Myxosarcina sp. GI1: one gene and its partner. The protein of the gene in region 2 interacts with the protein of the main gene of each other region in a pairwise test. Links are inferred from orthologs where the notes say so. Each region holds a gene or a part of one and is shown on either strand. Other genes may lie near its edges. The genes, in order: proA and sfsA.

Region 1 (8,602 bases), on a different replicon or contig from region 2:
TCCATAATTCCCACAGAGGTACATAATTCGGCTAAATCGCTCAATACGTGGGAAGAAATTACTATAGTCATCCCTGCTTCTTGCAGAATTTTAATAATCTGTCGAAATTGCTTTCGCGCCAGCGGATCTAAACCCGATACGGGTTCATCTAATAACAAGACAATTGGTTCGTGAATAATCGTTCGCGCCAGCGAGAGGCGTTGCTTCATACCTCGCGATAGGGTAGAAATAATGCTTTGACGTTTATTTTCTAGCTGGACTAGTTCTAGCACCTCGTAGAGTCGGCGGCGGCGATGGGGTTGGGGTAAGCGATACAGCCGTGCAAAATAGTCGAGATAATCCCAGACAGTAAGATCGTCGTAGAGGGGAAAGTCATCGGGAAGATAACCCAAACGTTTTTTGAGATGGGGATTGGTATCGTCGCGCAGGAGGCGATCGCCGTTGAGATAAATTTCGCCTTTAGTCGGTTCTTCGGCAGCGGCTAACATCCGAATTAAAGTAGTTTTTCCCGCACCGTTAGGACCAATTAAGCCATATACTTCACCGCTTTTTATCCTCAGATCGATTTCATTTACTGCCAGATGACGCTCGAATCTTTTGGTCAATCCGTAAGTAGCGATCGCAAATTCTTGACTCATTTATCTTTATCTTTTAAACCGCTCTGCACTATAAAATAAACTATAGCTTCTAGTAAGTTAAGGGAACTAAATTAAAATGAACTGTGATGTCAAGGATTTGAGTCTGTTAAATTTAATCTACAGAAGGTTTCAAATCCTCAGTTATTATTTCATATCGCTCTGACAAGTTGGCGAGACGATCTAGCATATCTTCTTTAGATAATTTTGAATTTTCAACACCAAGTTTTAAATCTTTAAATCGATTGTTTAAATTTTTAAATTTAATATATGCCGTACGCCTTTTAAATTCACGACGCGACGGATTTAAAAAAGTCAAACAAGCTGCTGAAACTGTTGCCAAAAGTGGAATTAAAACAATAGAATCGCTTTGGTCGTAAAATGTAATTGCAGTAGTAATACTTGAAAGAACAACTGTTGCCAATCCCAATAATATATGAATTATGCCCCATATATTTGCTAGTTTTTTATTATCTTTTATTCCGTTTTCTGTGTCTTGAATAAATTCATCACACCTAATACATATTGAAGATTGAAATTTTTGATAATCTGGATCTTGTCGGCGAAACAACATTAGCTCAAAGCACTAATAATATAATCAATGTATTCGTTAGTTTTTTGAGCGGCTAAATTGGTCAATCCATGATTTTCTTTTATATACTTTAAAGCTTCAATGTACCAGCTTGAAGATAGTTCGAGAGCGCGATTCATTTCGTTCAAACCCTGAAGGAAAAACTCGTCCATAGGTCTAGTACTGCCAGCAATTAAGCTGTACGTTACCATTCTTAAGTAATAGCCAATATCCCTTTCGCATTTAGCTTTTCCTACAGGTGTAGATGCGTACTGGGGTTCTGGTCTTTGAGTAGTGTGAGGATATTTAGCATAGACTACATTTGCAGCTTCTTTAACAAGCAGATCGAAATTATTAGTTAAAGACTGTGCAGCTTGTAAAGAAGCATTAGCCTCACGAGCATTACGATATGACGCTTCTAGCTCATTCTTTGTTACAAATTTGTTTTCGCTATTGTTTTGATTTCTCCCGACTATCCCAGAAAACATAACTTTTTGTTGGTTGCAGTAAAACGCTCCTAATCTAATTATCTTCTAAACGCGATTGCAAAAGCAAATACTCAAAATAGAAAGTTTTGCAAAGAAATAAATAGTCAACTGCTAAGTGCAGTGAGCTTACAGAAGATACACAATACTGCTGATATTGTTAGAAAAAATTTTTGCGACATTACCTTTTCAAAAAGTAGAGAACTTAGAGAGTTTTGACAGCGTCTTACAGGCGATCGCAAATTTCGAACTCCAGATTTTGTTCGCTTAAAAAATCGTAAGTATCGTGGTCAACTATATTAGTGTCGCTGAGTTCCAAGTTATAAAAATTAACCGTTTCGTGGTCGAAATATGGTCCTGCGTGCCAAGTCCCTACTTCTAGTTTGATAAAGCAGTTACCAGGAATACGAAATACGCTCATTTTGTCTATTTCTGGCTGCGGTTTTGGCGATGGGGGACAGACGGCAATAAACCAGTCTTTACCTTCAAGGGAACCCAAACATTGAGTGCAGAGTTGGTGGCGAGTAATTTTATGAAACTTTCTACCTCTATGAGTGAGGTGCATAATATAAAAACGTGGCGTACCGCGATCGAGCTTTAATAGGGCATCGGTTTCATCAAAAAGTTTACCATCAGCAGAGGGAGTAATCAATTGACCGTAAGCTTGAAATTCATCTGCACTAATCCATTCTGCTGATAGCTGTTTGAGGACTGCTGACTGGTTCATATTTATACGGTAAGACTGTACGAGTTTATATTTTCTAGTGGTTCCAAATTACCGAAGTACATTCACTCCACTAGACTTCTTGCACGAATTATAATTGATTACCTCTTCAAGAGGAAAAAGGGGAAAGGTTAAAGCGATTGTCTTGAATGTTAAGTCTAATTTTTTTTGGCGGCGATCGCTAGAGACAATTTCAACTCAGAATAAACCGACATCAGAGTTTAGACTTTGATGTTTCACTCAGCAAACTAGAGCCAAAATTAAGATGAAATTAGAGTCGTAGCTACCACTTCTTCCACTCCAGGGAGGCTAGTTAATAACATAATCTAACCTAACCTTCTACGACTATAACTAGTTCAAATCGCGATCGCTTGAAAACCTCTGGCGCAAGCCAATCGCACTAGCAACTAGGATTGCTTTGTTTGGAACATTCTTGTTGCCAACACTTTTTGAATAGATTAATTTGATACAAATACCAAAAGCGTTTTATATGCCATACAGAACGAGGACTGCCAATATGCTGGTTTAGATATAGCCACAAAAAAACAACGTTTAACTTAATTTTTCTGATCATCTGCGAGATTTCCGTATTTGATAGTTTGAATGAGGATAGTGTGATGCTTCCAATGTGGCAGACAATCCGTTCGATCTTCTTGGTCGGAATTGCGTAAAATTGGTAACCAAATTATTTTCATTTCGGTGTTTTTACGCAGTTTAGAAAAACTCCATCTCTTTCAAAGACGTTTTGCAGTCTATTTAGCTTTGTTACGGCTTTTCTCTAGTAATATCGAGAGTTATTTTACCGCTAAAGTCGGGAATAGGAGCGGCTGGCTTTGACAATTTGACTCTAACTCGTTCTAGTTTGTCCAGGGTCAATAGCTTATCGGCGATCGCATCAATCAAAGTCTCTACTAGAGAGTATTTAGCAGTTTTTATTTCCTGTTTGACTATAGCAATTGCTTCTCGATAGTCTAAAGTGTCTTCTATAGCATCGCTTTTGGCGGCAGGTGTTAAATCTACCCATAAGGTAAGATCTACTTCAAACCACTGTCCCAATATTCGTTCTTCTGGTAAGTAACCAACGTATCCGTAACAACGTATGCCAGTAACTTGAATTGAATCCATTTCTATTTTGTCTTATCGCGCAAGGGTTACAGATTATAAATCTCTATGGGTAAAAGATTTAGCATTTTCACCCGTGTAAGTTGCAGCAATATGTCCATTACCAGTCAGCTTGTATTTATAAGTTACTAAACCTTCTAAACCAACTGGTCCGCGAGGGGGCATTTGTTGGGTACTAATACCTACCTCTGCCCCAAAACCGTAGCGAAACCCATCGGCAAAGCGAGTCGAACAGTTATGGTATACTCCTGCTGCATCTACTCGATTTTGAAAAATATCTGCTGCTTGACTGTCTTCAGTAACGATGGCATCGGTGTGTTTTGAGCCGTACCGATCGATATGTGCGATCGCTGCTTCTAAATCGTCAACAATTTTAATCGCCAAAATTAAATCGCTATACTCCAAACTCCAGTCTGTTTCTGTCGCTTCCGTACAGTCGATAATTTTACGAGTTGCTGTGTCACCTCTTAACTCTACGTGATGTTCCTTCAAGACTGTAGCGACTGTGGGTAAGAACTTAGGTGCAATATCTCGATGTACTAGCAGAGTTTCGATCGCATTGCAGGCAGCGGGATAGTGAGTTTTAGCATCGACAGTAATTTTAACTGCCTTATCGATGTCTGCTGCCGAATCTACATATAAATGACAAATACCGTCAGCGTGTCCTAGAACGGGAATTTGCGTATTATCTTGTACGTAACGGACAAACGAGTTAGACCCTCTGGGAATAATTAAGTCTATATACTTATCTAATGACAGCAATTGAGCGATTTCTTCTCTGGTGGTCAGTAATTGTACGGCATCGGGTTCGACTTTAGTTTTGACTAATGCTTTGTGAATGACTTCAACTAAAGTCTGACAAGAATTAAGAGCTTCTTTGCCGCCTTTAAGAATTACGCCGTTACCAGACTTAATTGCCAAACTGGTAATTTGAATTAAAGCTTCGGGACGTGCCTCAAAAATGATTCCCAACACTCCCAAAGGGCAAGTAACTCTTTTGAGAATTAAGCCTTCATCCAACTCGCGCTTAATTTGACTCGCGCCTACAGGATCTTCTAATTTAGCGACATCACGTACACCTGCGATCGCAGCTTGTAGTTTACTTTCACCTAGCTTGAGTCTGGCATACAAAGCGGGAGCGAGATGATTGGCTTTGGCAGCTTGTAAATCGGCTTGATTGGCTTCTACGATTTCTGAAGTAGCGGCTTCTAGCGCAGCGGCTATTTCTTCTAAAGCTCGATTGCGGTCTGCGGTTGATAACACGGCAAGTTTACTCGCCGAGGCGCGTGTTTGTCGGGCAATGTCTGTTAGAGAAGATGTTATTTTAGAAGCAACCATACTTAGATACTTATAAGCTGCATCCTTTATTTTAAGTTATTTGCGCCTAACAATAAAATTAAGTTAGGCAGACATACATAGCGATCGCGCCAAATAAAATTTATGTCAGTTTCAATTTCCCGTCAAAAAACATCTCGTTTTCAAGACCGATGGACGTATTTTCCTTTTGGCATCTTATTGTTAATGAGTTTGCTAATGGTATTCGGTAGCTTGTTGAGTAAAACCATAATCTCTGAAACTCTAACTATTAATTCTGAAGAATCTATTACTACCGATCCGATCGAACTTGAAGCCAGATTCATCGGTGCCTTACGAGTAGATGTTAGAGCCGCTATTCCTACCAATCACTGGCTGGTTTACGAAATACAGATTTTGGATACCCAGGGTAACTTAATTGCTTCTGCGGTTAAAGAAGCCTGGCGAGAATCGGGAACTTGGTACGAAGACGGACAAACTAGAACTTGGTCGGAATCGGATTTGCTTGGTGGTTTGGATGTTAATGCAAAACAACCAGAAGAAATTGTTATTGGCGTGGAAATTTTGGAAATGGGAGACACATCGGGAACGGAAGTAGATCTAGCAGTGCCGTTTAGAATTAAAGTACAAACAGGAGTTATCGATACTCGCTATTTTTTCCCTGGTTTTATCGCTCTTTGCGGTTTGGGTATAGTTTCACTCATCGCTACTCCTATATCGGGTAAGAAAATTTTAGACGTTCGTAAAAACGATAGCGATCCTGGTGGCAGAGTGGTAACGGGGGGAAAAGAGCGTCTGCTTAAGATCGATATCAAAGTAAATTTGGAAGTAAACACACGACGTGCAAACTCATTGCTCAATACAGATATTACTCTTTCAGTAAATAACCTTTATGGCGAACGTATTTTTCATCGTAGTTATTCAAAAGTAGTAGGATTTGCCGCGAGTGATGAAGAATTTAAAACTGCTACTGTCAAGTTGGAAGAATATTTAGTTCTAGAAACTCGCAGTTCTTATGGTTTTCAGGTACGAGTTACCCCTGATGAACCCGTAGAACGGACATCATTAACTGTTCGTGAGGGTAATCGTACTTTGGGTGAAGTTGAAGTGACTGAAGTAGGCTCTTTTGCCACTTCTACAAATTGAAATTGGAGTATTGCTTAATGTTAAGTAAAATCTATACGATTATCGCTCTGGCGATCGCTATTTATGTCTTACACTCTGCCTATAGCAATCGTTCGGCTCTAGTACTGCGCCAGGAAAATCAACCTCAATATAATCCCCGTCATGGAACTAGAATCTCAGGGTTTTATGTAGGCGGTATTTGGCGACCTAATCCCACTCGCTCTAGTTACGGTAGTTTTCGGGGTGGCGGTTCTGGTTCTGGCAAGTAAGTAAAGGGCTTCTTGCACGAATCATTATTGACTACTTTGGCTAAGGGAAAAAGGTTAAAGGTAAACGGTCAAAGAAAATATAGTTCTCTTTACCCTTCCCCTTTTACCTTTGACCGATTGACGGCTCTAAAGAATGATTATTTAGAAAGGCTGGGTTGTGTTACGATTTTAGTATCATCATCAGTCTTTTCTTGGCTAATCGGCATCGTTCGGGTGTACGCATAGCCTCGTTGCAATAGAGTTGCTCCACCCAATGGTTCGACAAGATTTGAGTCAAAAAAAAATGCCCCTATATCTTGTCATTTCTGAGGAATTACGAGAAAAGATTATAGGTGGAGAATATGCTCCAGGAGAGCAACTACCAAGCGAATACGATCTGGGTGAAATTTTTAAGGTCAGTCGTACCACAGTAAGAAAAGCGATCGCCAACTTGGTCAATCAGGGATTGGTAACTTCTCGGCGCGGCAAAGGAGTTTTTGTTAGAGAAAGCAGCAAAATAACTCTTGCTCTATCTAACCCACTGACTTCATTCGAGGCAGATTTGGCTCGTCAGGGAATAGTTAGTAATGCTAGCACCATTGAATTAGGAAAGATTCAAGCATCTCCTGAGATAAGGTTACGTTTGAATTTATCGCCAAAAGAATCTCAAGTGTATCGCCAACGTCAAATCATTTCTGTAGGCGAATCTCCTATAGCTTTAGATACTGCCTATTTTCCTCTAGAGGTTGGTGAGGTTTTGGCAGAGCAACTACAGTCTGGCTTCACCTATGCCACTCTCGATCGCTATGGATTTACTCTCAAAAGAGCAGAGATAACTTTAGAGTGTACCCGCGCTAATCCCCAACTAAGTAAATATCTAAATGTTGCTATTGGTGCGCCGCTTTTGGTCTATGAATACGCCGTTCGTACTGTAGGCGAGGGAATAGTAGCTTGTGGTGAGACTCTCTCCAGTGCCGATCGCATGTGTTATTCTGTCGTTCTCGATCGCGACTAATGCCGCTACGCGGAAGTAGAAAGTAGATTCGAGACCCCGCGTCGACGTAAGGCGCAAGGGAATGCTCGAAACAGAGTAGCGAGTAAATAATTTTACAAAATGTCCTAACTTCAGCTTGATTGCTATAAGTCAGTGTTTGGTTGAGTTTAGTAAGTCCAAACACTTAGATTATGTTCGACACGCTAGGAAACGAGGGTTTTTTCTGGCTCGGTTTCTCTGAGTTTCTCAGCTTCCAGCATGGCAAGTTCTTCGTTTAAACCGCGATAGAGGCTAAAACACATTATCAATAGCACGATAGCAAAAGGCAAGCCCGTAGTAATAGAAGCAGTTTGTAAAGCCTGTAAACCTCCGCCAAGAAGTAAGGCTGCTGCTACAACTCCTTCAGTTACTGCCCAAAAAACTCTTTGAGGGACGGGAGAATCAATTTTTCCTCCCGAAGTCAAATTATCTACTACTAATGACCCTGAGTCAGACGAAGTGACAAAAAATACGGTCACTAAAATAATGCCGATAAAAGAGGTGATGGCAGTTATGGGAAGTTGCTCCAACATCACAAATAGGGCAGTTGCTACATTTTCCTCTACTGCCTGGGCAATAGGCGATCCCTCCTGACTCAGTTCCATAAATAGTGCCGTACCGCCAAAGGTGGACATCCATAAAAAAGTGAGCAATGAAGGTAGCAGCAGTACACCTAAGACAAATTCCCTAACGGTTCTGCCTTTAGAAATACGAGCGATAAAGATCCCGACAAAAGGCGACCAGGATACCCACCAGCCCCAGTAGAAAACCGTCCAGCTATTTTGCCAATCAGTTTGCTCGAAGGTTTCCGTCCAAAAACTAAATGTCGGCAGCATGGCAAAATAAAAACCCAGAGTTTGCACAAAGGAACCAAGAATAAACAACGTCGGTCCTGCTAGTAAGACAAAGAGCAGAAACAAACCAGCCAGAATCATATTCAGTTCGCTCAAACGACGTACGCCACTATCCAAACCAGATACCACTGAGGCAGTGGCAAAACCAGTAATAATGGCAATCAGACAGACTTGAATTGAAGTATTTTCCGCTAGCCCGAATAAAAAGTTGAGTCCCGCATTGACTTGTTGTACTCCCAAGCCCAAAGAAGTAGCCAAACCAAAAAGAGTCGATGCCACTGCTAAAATATCGACTACATTACCCATCCAGCCATAAATGCGATCGCCTATTAGCGGATAAAATACCGAACGAATGGTTAGGGGCAAGCCGCGATTGTAGGCAAAAAATCCTAAAGACAAGCCAACTAAAGCATACACACCCCAGGCATGAAATCCCCAGTGAAAAAAAGTAACACCTAAAGCTTCTTGTGCCGCCGCACCTGTTTCGGGCT
Region 2 (8,479 bases):
GAAATAATCGAACCCGAAGCTGAAATCGTGCCTCTAATCAAAAGACTGGTAGCTGTTTTGAGGGCAGAAGGAGAAGATTTAATCGCCGATAACATTCTCTTGCAGTCTCATCGTTTGGGAGAAGAAGCCAGAAAAATTATCGATCGCCAAAGACGTAGAGAAGCCGAAAAGATAATCGTTCGCTATCAGTGGATTGGAGCGGGAGTAATTGCCGTTACACCCTTACCAGTTGTAGATATGTTGGCAACGGCAGCAGTAAACGCTCAAATGGTGGTCGAAATTGGCAGAATTTATGGTGTGGAATTAGATACCGAACGAGGTAAAGAATTAGCCCTGTCTTTGGGAAAAACTTTAGTTAGTTTAGGAGTAGTTAAAGGTGCAGTGGATTTATTAGCTAAAGCCCTACAGTTTCATGTCGCAACCTATGTAGTAGGCAAAGCTATTCAGGCAGTTTCAGCAGCCTATCTAACCCGTATTGCTGGCAAAAGCTTTGTAGAATACTTTAAACGCGATCTTGATTGGGGGGATGGCGGTATAAGTGAAGTCGTACAGCGACAGTTTCAATTGAGTCGCCGCGATGAATTTATTAAATCGTTCGTCAAAGATGCCATTTCTAAAGTAGTTCAGCCAATGTCCGAAGCCTGGGGAGATGAAGAAGATGATGAATTGGCAGAAGAAGAGATAGAAGTTGAAGAAATGCAGGCAGAATTGGCAGATGATTGGGAGTAGTTAATTCAGTTAAGCAGTGAAAGCAGTAAAAGCAAGGAAGCAGGGAGCAGGGAGCAGGGAGCAGGGAGATTTTTTTGTCCGACTTGTTTTATCCTTGTCCTAAGTATCCTGCTCCAATTCTTTAAAGCCTAGTGCCTGGTACCTAGTTCTTAGTACCTAACTTATAAATTATTTCAAAAGTACTGGTTGTGCATTAACTGCAATACGAAACAGGCTATAGGGTTTTCTTCTTAGATCTTTGCCATTGTGAAAACCAGGCTGTCTGTGTAGCTGATTGGCGGTGAAATAAAGATAGCCATCAGTTGCTAGAGATAGAGTATCTGCCCAAAGTACGTGAGGATCGTACACTAAAGTTTCATCACTACCAGCCATTGCCTGGGGCGATCGCCGACGAATAGCATTATGTTCGTAGTCGGTAATATAAATGCGTCCTTGTGAGTCTGACTCTAAACCATCAGAAGCACCTTTTGCACCCAAGTCTTCCACAGTAGCAGCAACTTTTTTATCACCGAAATTTTTATTAGCTAAAGCGTCTAGACTAACGCTATAAAGATGTCTACCAGAGAGAACGCTATAGTAAAGCTTACTCCCATCATTGGCAATTGCAATACCGTCGGCACCAATTGTCATATAGCTGGGTTCGCCATCAGCAGGTCGATTTAGTAACGGTTTGCCTTCTACTATCGGTACAAAATTTGGTTCGGCTAAAGTCGAAGGATGTTTATTTAGCTTTCGCCAGCTTTTACCAGAGGCGAGATCGACGACAATAATTCCATTTGTGCCTTCAGGAGAAGAATCGGTAATAAACGCCATTCCTTCCTTTCCGCGAGTAAGGTCAAAACGTACATCATTAAGATAGGTTGTGGGTAAAGCTACATCTTTTGGAAACAAAATAGTTTTAAAGACGCTATTGCTTTCTAAATCTACACCAATTAACTTCGCTCCTCCATAAGCAGCAGGTTTAAATAAAGGTCTACCAGTATCTAATATCCATAAGCGATTATCAGGATCTACTACTACGCTTTGCACCGATACTAGATAGTTTTGTAGCTGAGGATTATCGGAATTTATTTCGGCATCAGGATATGGAACTACCCCATTGCCAACAACTTCTCCTACCGTAAAAGGAACATCATCTCCCCAGCGGGGAAAGTTGACAAAAATACGCCCTTGCTGAGATACGGTTACACCTGTAGGCATTGCCCCCTCAAAAGTTGCTACTATTTCTAATTCACCAACAGTCTGAGACTGCGGCAATTCGCTCAACTGTGCTGCTACATCTTTTCCGAACCAGAATAGAACCGCAGTTACCGAGAGCAAAACTAGAGAACGCCAAAACTTAACCATAAAATCAGCAATTATTTACTATCGGACACAATACCAGATATACAAGCTATCTTGCCATTTGAATTATTGTCTGAAGAAAGATATTTCTTTTTCTTCCTTCAAGAATTAATAAAGGAGTCTTTTTGGCGATCGCCACACATAAAAATCGAATACAAAATAATTTTGTTTGAGTATTTATACCAAAATCTATATATTTATACGGAGAAAAATTCTTAAGGTTTTTTCACATTTTCGTAAAAACACAGAAGTAAAGTATCTAGAGAGAATTAAAAATAAAGTTAATAGTTTATTTTGTAATTGAGCTTAATTAATCATGAATCAAACAAAAGCATTTGACCTACGCAATCGTTCCGATTGGGATCTTTTTGTAAACCTGTTCAGTGGTTTTGCAGGAGTAGGTATTGGCGTAGTTATTGGTAGTCTATTGGGATGGATTTGAATTTTGCCAGTTACTACTCAAAAAACAAAATTAGACAAAAAAAAGAGATGACACCTCTTTTTTTTTGTCTTTTTTGAAGTTTAAGAATGTATTTATAAGCTGTAAATTATTTTTGAGAATCTTCTGATTTTTGCTTAGAAAACATATCGATTACAAATTCTGGTACGAGGTCGGGCATTAACTTAGTTTCAATCAAAGAACCCAAACCGTGATGGTCTGGAGCTTCGGATGGAGGGAGAGAACTACTTTTAGTTTCAGATACATCTTCGGTGCTATCTGCTGGCAACCATTTTAAAAATGGCAGGGGAAGCAAGGTAGAAAGATTGGTAATTATTACCAGTATCCACATATTGGTAAAATTTGTTTCTGTAACTCCCAACCAAGCAGTCAATATCGCTCCAAATTCGTGGGATAGCAGACCCGATAAATTCCAAATCGACATCAGCAAAGCAAACAAAGTTGCCTCTATTCCCTTCGGACAAAGGCGAGCCGACCATACCATCATTGGCATCCAGGTAATTTGTCCCATTACCGTAAGGATTAAACTGTCGCCTAAACTAAACCAGTGGTCGTCTATTCCCAAAGCCCTGTTGGCATGAGTGACTAATAATAAAGTTGTCATGCCCAAACCAGCGGCAATAACCGTACTCCAACCTAAAATAGAGCGAAAAGGAACAGTTTTTAAATAGCGTTGAAAAATAAAAATACCAATCAGAGAAGCAACGCTAGTTACCAAACGCACTCTGCCCAAAAATTCTGGCTCGAAACCCAACTCATTAGTAGTAAAAAAGAAAAACGCCGAATCTGCCGTAGGAGTGGCTTGCCAAATAAACAAGAAAGCGACGGGCAACCAAATAGTTTTTTGCTTCATCGTTTTCCAGAGTTGCCTTACCTGTACTGTAACTACAGACTCTGTTTCTTCTTCATCATTATCATTTGAAACTATTTTTTCTTCTGAAATTAACCAGGCAACTATTGCTACTAGCAAAGGAAAAGTAGCAGTTATTTCAAACACGGCACTGTTACTAAAATGCTGTAACAACCAACCGCTAAGATAGGCAGTAATTAAACCTCCAATTGCCGAAGTTCCCCAGCACAACGACTGCAAAGATCCCGCTCTTCCTAAAGATTCTTTTCTAACCCTTTCTACAACTAAAGAATCGACGATGACATCACCAATTGCTACAGAAAGAGAGGTCAGCAAAATTACTGCGGTTGCTTGCAAACCACTATGAACGAGGTTGGCTAATGCCCACCAGGAAGCACTACCCAACAACCCCGATAAGATGAGATAGGGGCGACGACGATAGCCAAATAAAGGCAAGCCGTCAGATAAAAAACCAAAAACGGGTTTAATTATCCAGGGCAGAGAAGCAATACCAGTAAGGGCAGCAACTTCAGCAGGAGACAAGCCCAAATCGTCTTTAAGAAAAAAGCTGACTGCCAAACGTGCCAAACCTAAAATTCCTTGAACGAAATAAACCGTCAGAATGCCTATCAGTTCGGGAGTTATCTCGTAACCCAGAAAAACTTTTTCTCGTACTAGTTGTTTGAAATCTTTTAACTCAAAGGAAGAGTCGGTCATGTATTTTGTTAAAGTTTTATATCTATTACTTAATAATAGGCAATTGTACTGGTAACGTCTCTCGGCTATAAGTTGGATTTAAGCTTACAGCAGTTTTCAATTGGGTAGACAATATTAGTTTTTTATTAGGGAATAGGGAACGGGGAACAGATTGAATTTATTCCATAGTCTATTCAACTGAAAAGTTCAGTAAAGGTTTAAAATCAAATTTTGTTCGGGCGATCGCAATATGAGCAATCATTGAACAGTGTTTACCGAGCCGTTGCTCATTGCTCATTACTCATTGCTAAATGAAATGACCTATATCTATAACTATCCACCGCTAATTTCTGGCACGCTCATCAAACGCTACAAACGTTTTTTGGCAGATATCGAGCTAGCTACAGGAGAAATCATTACCGCTCACTGCCCAAATACAGGACCAATGACAGGAGTTTGCACTCCTGAAAGTTCGGTTTTGATATCTAAAAGCGACAATCCCAAACGCAAGCTGGCTTATACTTGGGAAGCAATTTTGGTTGACAATACTTGGGTAGGTATTAATACCGCCTTGCCCAATCGCGTAATTAAATCGGCTCTGCAACAACAACTGTTACCCGAACTAGCAGGAAGGTATACTAAAGTACGATCGGAAGTTCCCTATGGTAAAGATAAAAAAAGCCGTATCGATTTTGTACTTACAGGAAATGATGACCAACTGCCTTTATATGTAGAAGTCAAAAACGTTACCCTTTCAGAAGGCAATCTGGCTTTATTCCCCGATACAGTAACTACTCGCGGACAAAGACACTTACAGGAATTAATGGCACTATTACCTGCTGCCAAACCAGTAATGCTTTACTTTATCAATCGTAGCGACTGCGATAAATTTGCGCCAAGCGATCGCTGCGATCCGCAATATGCCCAATTATTAAGACAAGCAGCAGCAATGGGAGTGGAAATATTACCCTATCGCTTTGAAATTACACCACAAGGAATTAATTATTTAGGATTGGCAGAATTGGTTTTAGATAGACCTTCGGAAGTTATTAAATAAGCCCTTTGAATCCTCCAAATATGGGGGATTTAAATTAATTTGTTAGCTATTTATAATTGAGTTATAAGACGCGATTGCAAAATTAATCTACGCGATTTATTTAAAAGCTCATATAACTATGACTCAGCAAAATAATGATTTTTCTGAAGAACATAATCGCTTAATCCAAGAAGCTAGAAAGCAGTTAGAACGACAAAAATACCAGGAAGCCATCGATCATTTAGATTACATTATCAATAATAGCGATCGCGATGGTTATGCTTTTTTCTTAAGAGGAAAAGCTTACTCACAGCTTAAAGAATATAAACCAGCTTTATTCGATTTTGAAACAGCCTTAGAAATTTATCGAGAAACAGACAATAAAAAGTATCAAGTTTATACTTTGATAGAGCTTGCCTTTGTCTATCCCTTTAACGGTAAAGTTCGCGAAGGATTTTTAGCACAGCAGCAAACGTTCAAAATATCTAAAGAACTCGATCTATCAGAGGACGATCCTTTGTACTCTTACGTCTCTGACGCATCTAAAATGTCTGATGATAGTCTAGAAAAAATGGAATCGAGTTTGCAAAGTATGACCTCAATTCCGCCTTGGGATAAATTTGGTTTTATGGGAAGAATGATGGGATATGTGTCTAAAGGTGAAATACAATCCTATCTAGTTTTTACTATCTGGTTGCCGTTTATAATTCTAGTTTTAGTAGGAGCTATCATATTTTCTCCTTTCTGGCTTCCTCAAACAATTTATCAAATATGGAAAAGAAGAAAAAACACTGAATAAAAGTAATTTTAAAAAAAATAAAAATTTAAATAATAATTTCCGACTCAATAATTCAGCAAAATTATTATTCATAATAAAAAATGAATCAAAACACTTACGATAAAGCATTAGGTTGCTTACTAGGAGCATTAGTAGGAGATGCTGCTGGTGCGACTTTAGAATTTTTAGGACGCGCTCCCAATATAGAAGAGGTTACTTGGGCGATGTCGATGCCTGGTGGCGGAGTTATAGGAGTAGCACCAGGACAAATTACTGACGATGGTGAGTTAACTCTTTGTCAGGCAAAGGCTTTAGCTGAAAGTGAAAAATTTAATTTAGAAGCGATCGCTCGTAATTATGCAAAATGGGTCGATTCCAATCCTTTTGATGTCGGTATAACCACCTCTAACTCTCTCGGTTCGTATTCACAACCTCAATGGCGAGAAATATTTCAGCAACAAGGTTACGCTGCGACAATGAAGACGGCAGCAGCGAAGCAATGTATGGGTTCTAAAGCCAACGGTAGCTTAATGCGAATTACGCCACTGGCTATTTGGGGTAAAGATTTAGCTACAGACGAACTAGCTGATTTTGCTCGACAAGATTCGGCTTTGTCTCATCCTAACCCTAGCTGTGGTTATGCTGTTGCCTGTTACTGTATTGCGATCGCACATTTACTAGATTATTCGGGCGATTGCGTTGGGGCTTTTGAAAGTGCCAAATCCTGGTTAGATTCTCAAAATCCGAAAACGGAAAATAGCTTTTCCGAACGGCATCGAGCAGAAGTCAGCAGTTGGCTCGACGATGCGGCAAATAACCGCAATGTCCCCTATTATCCTCAAGCTGGCTTTATTAAAATTGCCTTTACCCAGGCTTTTAGGCATTTACTTTTAGGTTCGGATTATCAAACTGCGATCGCCGAAACTTTATTAGGAGGAGGCGACACAGATACCAATGCCTGTATCGTCGGTGGCTTAATTGGTGCGGCTTGTGGTGCAGAATCGATTCCCCAAACAATGCGCGATCGCATTTTAAATTGCGATACCAGACAGGGAAAGCATCCCCGTCCAGATTTTTTTCATCCTAAACAGATTCATTCACTGATAGAAAAGTTGTTGAGTAATTAATTATTTTCTCCCCCAGAATTGGGGTTTGGGGGGCAACTATATTAAAAAATCGCGCTACTCAATTCTCAGTCTTTACGTCATATAAAATAATCAGATGCCCGTCATAATCGTGAAAAGCCTGTTCGGTAAAAATCAAATTTGGCGGTGCGGTAAAAGTATTGGCTCGCACTACTTCTAAGCCTAATTGACGAATTTGGGCAATTATCGAAGCTACTTCAGGGACTCGCAGTACCGTACCCTGACGATAGGGAGGACTAGGAGGAGGAAGTTCGATGCCTTTAACTTCTGTAAGTGCCAAAGAGCGCGGTTCGTATTCGGTACTTAATGCCGCAAAAGCAAGTTGAGCATGAGGGGGAAATTTAAATACCGTATACAAATAAGAGTCGGCATCGGCTGCACTACGGTAATCGAGGCGAAACCCCAAAATATCGCAATAAATCTTTAAAGCGCGGTCTAGATCGGATACCGCCAGACAGGGACGTTTGAGATGTAGTGCTGTTTCTGGTAGGCTAACTTGTTTTTCTTTATTATCCATTATTGATGGCGAGCGCTCGGTCTAGTTCCCTCGTTTGGATTGAGATTTGACTGGAGGTTTGCTGGGTTCGATTTGCAGCTTTGGCAATGCCGCAACAGCATAATATAGCTGTTCGGCAAGCTGTTGATTGGCTTCATCAGTTAAATGGGTCGGATCGATAAAGCTGGGAGAGGGATATTTATCGCTAAGATTGTATGAGTCAACGGCTCTAACATTAGAGGGAAAAGTGTTAGCTAATTTTTGACTGGCAGCGATAAATTCAGGATAAATATTTTTGACTGTTTGAATATATTCTCTACCTAACTGAGTAGTAATCGCTCCTTCCGCTTCAGTAAGCCGACTGGGATCTTGTCCCGTGATTTCTGGTTGGGTAGCAACAATCGTGGGAATTTGCGCAGCAGCGCACAGTTTAAGAATTTGCAGGTGATTATTATAGTAGCGATCGACCCTACTTGCTAATTCTGCTTCATCTTCGGGTAAATAGTTTACTAATGCGTCTGGTTCGTCGTTAAGATAAAAGTCTGGTTTTTGAGAATTTTCGGGATCTAACAAATTATTTTGAACGATTTGCACCAGATAGCTGTTTTTTTCTAAAGGCTCCAGCGATCGGCTGACATAAGCTTTAAAATAAGCAAATCCATTATCGAGATACTCTTCTAATTGGGGTATATCTACAGCTTTTTCGTTGCTATTAAGCATGAGATCGCTGTAGCCATCTAAGGCAATAACTATATCTGGATTGTAGTTGAGAATCTGTAAGGCTAACTGTGCCAACTCATTACCAGAAGCATAACCAGGAACGGCAGCATTAATTACTCGATATTGTCCCGATTTAATTTTGGCTGGTTTGACTAAGGCTGCTTCGCGTTGCTTGGGTTCTACTGGTAAGCTATCTGGTTGATAAAATTTTGGCAGATCTTGTTG

The links.
Region 1: the proteins of sfsA (region 2) and proA interact in binary tests that used the Escherichia coli proteins (3 or more experiments, as listed by UniProt). The link is inferred for Myxosarcina sp. GI1 from one-to-one orthologs.

The regions. Positions count from the first base shown.
Region 1 is NZ_JRFE01000015.1:156,311-164,912, reverse strand. The notes cover bases 2,725-5,606. They hold proA (glutamate-5-semialdehyde dehydrogenase), read right to left. Parts: upstream 4,876-5,606; coding sequence 3,574-4,875; downstream 2,725-3,573. Other genes in these bases: KV40_RS11310 (hypothetical protein), read left to right, coding at 4,978-5,606; folB (dihydroneopterin aldolase), read right to left, coding at 3,181-3,540. In the rest of the region: KV40_RS11340 (ABC transporter ATP-binding protein), read right to left, coding at 1-638; KV40_RS11335 (hypothetical protein), read right to left, coding at 751-1,209; KV40_RS11330 (phycocyanin), read right to left, coding at 1,209-1,694; KV40_RS11325 (ureidoglycolate lyase), read right to left, coding at 1,918-2,418; more of KV40_RS11310, read left to right, coding at 5,607-5,997; KV40_RS11305 (hypothetical protein), read left to right, coding at 6,015-6,245; KV40_RS34880 (hypothetical protein), read left to right, coding at 6,258-6,470; KV40_RS11300 (GntR family transcriptional regulator), read left to right, coding at 6,499-7,239; KV40_RS11295 (BCCT family transporter), read right to left, coding at 7,422-8,602. UniProt on the Escherichia coli protein: Catalyzes the NADPH-dependent reduction of L-glutamate 5-phosphate into L-glutamate 5-semialdehyde and phosphate. The product spontaneously undergoes cyclization to form 1-pyrroline-5-carboxylate.
Region 2 is NZ_JRFE01000025.1:70,687-79,165, reverse strand. The notes cover bases 3,507-6,265. They hold sfsA (DNA/RNA nuclease SfsA), read left to right. Parts: upstream 3,507-4,395; coding sequence 4,396-5,136; downstream 5,137-6,265. Other genes in these bases: KV40_RS19850 (ADP-ribosylglycohydrolase family protein), read left to right, coding at 5,995-6,265; KV40_RS19855 (hypothetical protein), read left to right, coding at 5,255-5,914; KV40_RS19865 (folate/biopterin family MFS transporter), read right to left, coding at 3,507-4,100. Outside these bases: KV40_RS19875 (YcjF family protein), read left to right, coding at 1-729; KV40_RS19870 (L-dopachrome tautomerase-related protein), read right to left, coding at 898-2,076; KV40_RS37010 (hypothetical protein), read left to right, coding at 2,390-2,515; more of KV40_RS19865, read right to left, coding at 2,622-3,506; more of KV40_RS19850, read left to right, coding at 6,266-7,020; KV40_RS19845 (VOC family protein), read right to left, coding at 7,079-7,555; KV40_RS19840 (lipolytic protein G-D-S-L family), read right to left, coding at 7,577-8,479. UniProt on the Escherichia coli protein: Binds to DNA non-specifically. Could be a regulatory factor involved in maltose metabolism.